Regions from separate parts of the Flavobacterium sp. UBA4197 genome, predicted to be linked through region 2. Evidence: riboswitches for the same ligand, from Rfam matches in the RefSeq annotation. Region 2 holds a riboswitch; the other holds the start of a gene.
The links. A riboswitch is a leader RNA that binds a small molecule or an ion and turns the genes downstream of it on or off. The one in region 2 is predicted to bind S-adenosylmethionine.
Positions count from the first base shown of each region.

Region 1 (4,427 bases), on a different contig from region 2:
CTAAAATCCGTGCCAGGCTGTCCTGTCTGAGCTCTTTAACCGATTGGGAATTGTCCACTATAACCGGCAAAGGCGTTTTAACATCCTGGTAGTTTTTCCGGGAGATGACCGGATTGATCAACAGCACAAAAATGGCAAACAGCGTTATAAAACGCAGCAAAGCCAAAAACAGATACACTTTCGTTCTGTTTCCGGCTTTGTATAAGTATTGATAAAACGCTAAACCAAAGGCTACAATAGCGGATAATATAAGTAATACAATCGTAGATGTAGTCATTCCTGTTTTAAGGTTTTAAATGGATGATTATAAAAGAGTTCTCTTAAATAAACAAACGTTTAGGTTAACATACCGCCGTCTACGTTTAACACCTGACCGGTAACGTAAGCGCTCAGATCTGACGATAAGAATACGCAGGCATTAGCCACATCTTCAGGAGTTCCGCCACGTTTCAACGGAATGTTCTCTCTCCATCCTTTAACTACATCTTCGTTTAATTTTGCTGTCATTTCCGTTTCAATAAATCCCGGTGCAATTACATTACAACGGATGTTACGGGAACCTAATTCAAGCGCCACCGATTTTGAAAAACCGATTACACCCGCTTTGGAAGCAGCATAGTTTGTCTGTCCGGCATTACCTTTAACACCCACAACAGAACTCATATTGATAATCGATCCCGCACGATTTTTAAGCATGATCTTCTGAACTGCTTTTGTCATGTTGAAAACCGATTTTAAGTTAACATCAATAACCGTATCGAAATCTTCTTCAGAAATACGCATTAAAAGGTTATCTTTTGTAATTCCGGCATTGTTAATTAAAATATCAACGTTTCCGAATTCGGCAATTACATTGTCTACTAACTGCTGTGCTTCGTTAAAATCCGCAGCATTCGACTGGTATCCTTTTGCTTTTACTCCTAAAGCTATTAATTCATTTTCTAAAGCTTTTGCCGCTTCTGCAGAAGAACTATAAGTAAAAGCTACATTTGCACCTTGTTTTGCAAATACTTCGGCAATTCCTCTTCCGATTCCTCTACTCGCTCCTGTGATGATTGCGGTTTTTCCTTCTAGTAATTTCATATTAAAAATTAAAGTTTGTTTATTTGAAATGAAAGACAAATATAACAATTCGGTTTTAATCCTTATCCTATTGTTTTAAACTTTAAAGAATTTATTGGTTAACCTGTCCCAATGACGGTTATTAATTGCAATCATCGTAAACAGAAACAGGAATACCACATACCAGGTATTCATGATCAGGTCGGTAAAATGGAGTTTCCCGCCCGCATAGTTCAGCAGCAGCAATACCTGCGCACCATACGGCAGTATGCCCTGTACAATACAGCAGAAAATATCCATCACAGTTGCCGTTTTACGGGAGCTCAAATGGTATTCGTCATTAATCTCCCTGGCGATATTCCCGGTAATCACTATCGACACCGTATTGTTCGCAATCGCAAGATTGGTAAAGCTCACCAAAGCACCAATTCCCATTTGTGCGGATCGCTTGCTTTTAATCCTGGCTTTTATTTTGTGCAGCACATAATCGATTCCGCCGGCTTTTGCCACCAATGCCGCCAAACCGCCGGTTAACATGGACAGCAGAAAGATATCGATCATGCTGATAAATCCTTCATATATTTTCTGTACGAAAACCAAAACCGAAAAATCATGACCAACCAATCCGATAAATCCGGCAGTCAATATCCCGATCAGTAAGGTTGCAAAAACGTTCACTCCCATCACCGCCAATCCGATCACTAAAAAATAGGGCAGTATCGTTATGAATTCATAATTTCCTTTGTTGATGGCAACGGCACTGGTTTCGGTTGTTAAACCGAGGTATAACAGGATAATTACCGTTATAATGGAAGCCGGCAAAGCAATAAACAGGTTCACTTTAAATTTATCCCGCATTTCACAACCCAAAGATTGCGTCGCCGCAATAGTGGTATCGGAAATAATCGACAGATTATCCCCCAGCATCGCACCGCCTAACAGCGAACCGCAGATTAACGGTAAGGAAGCACCGCTTTTATCGGCCAGGCTTACCGCTATGGGACCCAAAGCAACTATCGCTCCTACAGATGTTCCGGTAGCGGTAGATAAAAAGGAAGCCACCAGGAAAATTCCTAACGGGAAATATTCAATATTAATATTGTTGATTCCGAGGTTTACAATCGATTCCACCGCTCCCATTGCCTGCGTCACACTGGCAAAACCGCCCGCCAGCAGGTAAATAAGACACATGGTCATGATTTTACTGTCGCCACAGCCTTTAATTAAAGTATCAATCTTATCTTCTGTCGTATTTTTAAAAAAGATAAAGGCTGCAATAATCCCAATCACTACAGCTAACGGTGAAGGGAAAGCATAAAAATCATTCAGAATGATTCCGGCACCCAGAAAAGTAAAAATAAATACGAATAGTGGCAGCAAAGCTAAAGCATTGCCCTGTTTTTTAGATTTTTTCATCATCGATTGCTTATGAATTTAATTAAGCTCACGACGACAAGCAAAACTGGTCAAGAAAGTAGTGTGTGAAAACAACATTTTTTCCAACAGAATTGGCTTATCGTTTTAGCACCTTGCTCGTTGTTGCAGGTTGCTATCTCTTTTGCGAGATTCGTGATAACGGCGGCAAATATAATTCTTTTTTTGTCTTATTTTCACAACAAATCGTTTTTTGATAAAAAAATAACAATATTTCACCCTAAAAGACGCAGCTCAGGATTTCGCATTATTCGTTTTTTTATTAATTTTATGGCAATATTCTCACCAATGACAGCAATAGAAATATTAAATTCACTACTCAACGAAAATTTACTTTGGGAAAATGAAATCGTATTCCGGCGGAACGAATACCTTGCCAGTGAAGGCACCGTAAACACTTTTGTATACTTTGTGATTAGCGGAAGCCTTCGTATTTATACCCTGGACGGTAACGAAGAGAACACCATCCGTTTTGGGTATAAAGATTCCTTTATTACAGCAATTGACAGCTTTTTCACCGAAAGACCGACCGGTTTTTACATTCAGGCGCTAAAAAAGACCACTGTGAAAGTGATTTCCAAAAAAGTTTTACTGGAATTTATCGAAAGTGATGCCAGCCGGCTGAAATTATGGAACAGCATCCTTAGCCTTTTGATTGTACAGCAAATGGAACGGGAGAAAGACTTACTGATCTTCTCACCTGCCGAGCGGTATAAAAGCATCCTGAACAGAAGTCCGCAGCTATTCCAGGAAATCCCGGACAAATACATCGCTTCCTATTTGCGGATGACGGCCGAAACTTTTTCACGAATCAAAAAGTCTTGACCTGAATCAATTTTTAATTCCTTGTTATCACTGAATTTTGCAGTAAACAATTGAATCATGAAAACAGACGCATTACTAGACGAACTTACGGCGGTAACCCTTAACAATATTGCGATTGCCAATCATTTTAAAACACTGGATACCGAAGCGCTGAATTGGCGGCAGTTCACTAAAAGCTGGACCATACTGGAATGTATCGAGCATTTAAACCGTTATGGCGATTTTTACACCAAAGCGCTGTACAACGCCATCCGCAATACAAAATTTAAAAAACCGGAACCGGTATACAAGAGCGGATTACTGGGCGGTTATTTTACCCGGACAATCAAAGAAACCGGCACCAAGAAAATGAAAACATTCCGGGCTTACGATCCTTTAGGCATTTCTTTAAACGAAATTATTCTCGATATTTTTATTGCACAGCAGGAAGAACTGCTGCAATGTCTTGACAGTGCCAGACAGGTGAATGTCATGAAAAGTAAAACCAGGATCAGTATTTCCAAATGGATCAGACTGCAACTGGGCGATACGTTCCAGTTTGTGATCTACCACAATGAAAGACATTTAAAACAGGCGGAAAGTATTTTAAAACAGTACAACCACCAATATCTTTCGGTGTTTAAAATACAGGAATTTAACCATCAGGAAGATCTATAAAAAAAGCCTTACGAAATTCGTAAGGCTTTTTTAGTATAATGAGATTAGAAAATTATCCTAATACTTCTTTTACTTTTTTACCGATTTCAGCTGGTGAATCTACCACGTGAATTCCGTTTTCTTTCATGATACGTTTTTTAGCTTCCGCTGTATCATCAGCACCACCAACAATTGCACCGGCATGTCCCATTGTTCTTCCTTTAGGAGCAGTTTCTCCGGCAATGAATCCAATTACAGGCTTACGGTTACCGTCAGCTTTGATCCAACGTGCAGCATCTGCTTCCAATTGTCCACCGATCTCACCGATCATGATGATACATTCTGTTTCCGGATCGTTCATTAATAATTCTACTGCTTCTTTAGTAGTTGTTCCGATGATCGGGTCACCACCAATACCGATAGCTGTAGTAATACCCAAACCTTGTTTTACAACCTGGTCTGCAGCTTCA
Region 1 is NZ_DFUB01000032.1:11,042-15,468, forward strand. Features, by position in the region: gene B3394_RS15930 (hypothetical protein) at 1-277, opposite strand, end outside; gene fabG (3-oxoacyl-[acyl-carrier-protein] reductase) at 337-1,083, opposite strand; gene B3394_RS15940 (Na+/H+ antiporter NhaC family protein) at 1,159-2,481, opposite strand; SAM-I-IV-variant riboswitch at 2,546-2,643, opposite strand; gene B3394_RS15945 (Crp/Fnr family transcriptional regulator) at 2,785-3,321, shown strand; gene B3394_RS15950 (DinB family protein) at 3,379-3,978, shown strand; gene sucD (succinate--CoA ligase subunit alpha) at 4,031-4,427, opposite strand, start outside.
Region 1: another riboswitch for S-adenosylmethionine. It lies ahead of B3394_RS15940 (Na+/H+ antiporter NhaC family protein); the one in region 2 lies ahead of B3394_RS12170 (homocysteine S-methyltransferase family protein).

Region 2 (4,427 bases):
CGTTTTTGGCGACATACTAAGACTATCGGAAAAAAAATAAGCATAAAACAAAACCAGCAACAACTTAATACACAAATAAAATGAGTACTGAAACCTTCGGATTTGAAACCCGGGCCATACGTTCGCAGTTAGAACGTTCGCAATATTTGGAACATTCCGTGCCTTTATACCTTTCGTCAAGTTTTGTCTTCGAAGATGCCGAAGACATGAGGGCTTCCTTTGCTGAAGAAAAAGACCGGAATATCTACAGCCGTTTCAGCAATCCGAATACGACCGAGTTTGTAGAGAAAATCTGCCAGATGGAAGGAGCCGAAGCCGGATATGCTTTTGCAACCGGAATGGCAGCGGTCTATTCCACCTTTGCCGCATTGCTGAACTCCGGGGACCATATTGTTTCTGCCAGCAGTGTCTTTGGTTCTACACACACGCTGTTTACCAAATACTTCCCGAAATGGAATATCACGACGTCCTATTTTAGCATTGCCGAACCGGAAACGATTGAACGTTATATTCAGCCGAATACAAAAATCCTGTATGCCGAATCGCCAACGAATCCCGCTGTAGATATACTGGATCTGGAATATTTGGGAGCGCTTGCGAAAAAGCACAACCTGATCCTGATTATCGACAACTGTTTTGCAACACCCTATATCCAGAACCCGATAAAATTTGGTGCCGATCTGGTGATCCATTCGGCAACAAAACTAATAGACGGTCAGGGAAGGGTACTGGGCGGTATCACGGTAGGAAAAGAAGATCTGATCCGTGAGATCTATCTGTTCTCCCGGAATACCGGTCCGTCTTTATCGCCGTTCAATGCCTGGGTATTGTCCAAAAGCCTGGAAACTTTGGCGGTAAGAGTCGAGAAGCACTGTGAAAATGCAGAGAAAGTAGCGGCATTTTTAGAAGAACACCCGAATGTAAAAACGGTGAAGTACCCGTTTTTAAAATCCCACCCGCAATATGAGATCGCTAAAAAGCAAATGCGATTGGGCGGAAATATTGTCGCTTTTGAAATCAAAGGCGGTATTGACGCCGGAAGACAGTTTCTGGATAAGATACAATTGTGTTCCCTGTCGGCTAACCTGGGAGATACCCGGACGATAGTAACACATCCGGCATCGACAACACACAGTAAACTGACGGAAGAAGAACGACTCGCAGTGAGCATTACCGATGGACTGGTACGCGTATCGGTAGGACTGGAAACGGTAACCGATATTATTAACGATTTAAAACAGGCGCTATCCTGATAAGCAATAACTTATAAGATAGATTTGGTTGGTATAAAACAATTGCTTTACTTTGCACTGTTCTTATACACACTGAAATGTTATCACGAAAGGCGGAGGGATTAGACCCATTGAAGCCTTAGCAACCCTTTATCTATAAAGAAGGTGCTACATTCTACCTTATAAACGGAACCTGTTTCGGTTTAAGGATAGATAACAAAGAATACTTTTCTGGTATTCTCCTCCAATTTTCTGATGACATTTTTTTATTCCGGACCCGGTTCGGAAGCTGCTAAAGACAATATAAAACAGTCCCGGTTTTCGTATATCCATACGTTAACTGCGTTGTAAACAGTATTGTGCTTTGGCAAAGTTTGTGAACAAAATAAAAAACAAACCAATGTCAAAAATTAAAGAAGCCATACAAAACAGGATACTCATTCTCGACGGAGCAATGGGAACCATGTTGCAGCGCTATAACTTCTCTGAAGAAGATTTCAGAGGCGAACGTTTTAAAGATTTTCCACATCCGTTAAAAGGAAATAACGACTTGCTGTCGCTCACTCAGCCGCAGGCAATCCGTGAAATTCATGCCAAATATTTTGAAGCCGGAGCCGATATTGTGGAAACCAATACTTTTTCCGGAACCACTATTGGTATGGCCGATTATCATCTGGAAGACCTGGTGTACGAACTCAACTACGAATCGGCTAAAATAGCCCGTGAAGTTGCTGATGAGTTTACGGCCTTAAACCCTGAAAAACCAAGATTTGTTGCCGGTTCCATCGGGCCGACCAACCGTACGGCAAGCATGTCGCCGGATGTAAACGACCCCGGATTCAGGGCGGTTACTTTCGACGATTTGAGAATTGCCTATAAACAGCAGGTAGAAGCGTTGATCGATGGAGGAAGCGATATCCTTTTGGTTGAAACCATCTTCGATACGCTCAATGCCAAAGCGGCCTTATTTGCAATAGATGAGGTAAAGGAAGAACGCGATCTGGATATTCCTGTCATGGTGAGCGGAACAATTACCGATGCTTCCGGAAGAACATTATCCGGACAAACCGTAGAAGCCTTTTTGATCTCCATCTCTCATATCCCCTTGTTAAGCGTAGGCTTTAACTGCGCCTTGGGAGCCGATCAGCTAAAACCCTACTTAAAGCGATTGGCACACAACACGTCCTTTAATGTATCGGCACATCCGAATGCCGGATTGCCGAATGCTTTTGGACAATATGACCAGACGCCGGAAGAGATGCAGTTGCTGATCAAAGAATACTTAGACGACAACCTGATCAACATCATCGGAGGATGCTGCGGAACAACGCCGGAGCACATCAAACTGATTGCTGAAGTGGCAAAAGAATACAAACCAAGAATTTTAGAAGTAAACGCATAATGGCAGAAGCAGACTGTAAAAAATATTTAAAATTATCAGGACTCGAACCGTTGTTAATCACACCGGAAAGTATTTTCGTGAATGTCGGGGAACGTACCAATGTTACCGGCTCGCGAAAATTTTTGCGTTTGATAAAAGAAGAGAAATATGAAGAAGCATTAGATATTGCCCGGATGCAGGTAGAAGGAGGGGCACAGATTATTGATATTAATATGGATGAAGGAATGCTGGATGGTGTTTATGCCATGACAAAATTCCTGAATTTGATTGCCTCCGAACCGGATATTTCAAGGGTTCCGGTAATGATTGACAGTTCCAAATGGGAAATCATTGAAGCCGGATTAAAAGTAGCCCAGGGAAAATGTGTGGTAAACTCCATCAGCTTAAAAGAAGGGGAAGAACTGTTTATTCATCATGCCAAACTGGTAAAACGATATGGTGCGGCGGTAATTGTCATGGCCTTCGATGAGGTCGGACAAGCCGATACTTACGAACGCCGTATCGAAATCTGCAAACGTTCGTATGACGTTTTAGTGGATAAAGTAGGATTCCCGCCCGAAGATATTATTTTCGATCCCAATATTTTCCCGGTAGCAACCGGAATGGAAGAACACCGCCGTAATGCGATCGATTTCTTTCTGGCAACAAAATGGATCCGGGAAAACTTGCCGTATACCAATGTGAGCGGCGGGGTGAGCAATGTTTCCTTTTCTTTCAGAGGAAACGACAGGGTACGGGAAGCGATGCACTCAGCCTTTTTATACCATGCCATTCAGCACGGTATGTCGATGGGTATTGTCAATCCGGAAATGCTGGAAGTATATGATGAGATCCCGAAAGACTTACTGGAACATGTAGAAGATGTACTGTTAGACCGCCGGGACGATGCCACCGAACGCTTGCTGGCATTTGCCGAAAATGTAAAAGGCGATGTAAAAACAACCGAAAAACAGGCTCAGGAATGGCGAACCGGTTCGGTACAGGATAAACTCACGTATGCTTTGGTAAAAGGAATCGATGAGTTTATAGAAACAGATGTGGAAGAAGCAAGACTACAGGCAGCGAAACCTATTGAAGTAATTGAGATCAACCTGATGAACGGTATGAATGTCGTGGGCGATTTATTCGGCAGCGGAAAAATGTTCTTGCCACAGGTTGTAAAATCGGCGCGGGTTATGAAAAAAGCGGTTGCCTATCTGTTGCCTTTTATTGAAGCGGAAAAAGGCGGGGCTTCCCGTTCTGCCGGAAAAATACTGATGGCAACCGTAAAAGGCGATGTACACGATATCGGTAAAAACATCGTATCGGTAGTATTGGGATGCAACAACTTTGAAATTATCGATCTGGGAGTAATGGTGCCGCCCGAAAAAATCATTGAAACGGCGGTAAAAGAGCAGGTCGATATTATCGGATTAAGCGGACTGATCACGCCGTCATTGGATGAAATGGTTTACCTGGCCAAAGAAATGGACAAGCTGAATATCAAAATTCCGTTGATGATTGGCGGTGCGACCACTTCACGTGCACATACGGCAGTGAAGATTGCGCCGGAATATTCCGATACCGTAGTCCATGTAAACGATGCCTCTAGAGCGGTAACCGTTGCCGGAAACCTGATTAATCAGCATGTAAAGCTTGATTATGCGAAAACCATCCGTTCCGAATATGATGAACTGCGCGAAGGATTCCTGAATCGTTCCCGTGATAAAAACTTCCTGACTATTGAAGAAGCACGAAAAAACAAACTTCAATTGGATTGGGATGGTTTTACGGCGCAGCAGCCCAATTTTACA
Region 2 is NZ_DFUB01000021.1:46,248-50,674, reverse strand. Features, by position in the region: gene thrA (bifunctional aspartate kinase/homoserine dehydrogenase I) at 1-40, shown strand, start outside; gene B3394_RS12175 (trans-sulfuration enzyme family protein) at 81-1,253, shown strand; SAM riboswitch class I at 1,331-1,452, shown strand; gene B3394_RS12170 (homocysteine S-methyltransferase family protein) at 1,633-2,634, shown strand; gene metH (methionine synthase) at 2,634-4,427, shown strand, end outside.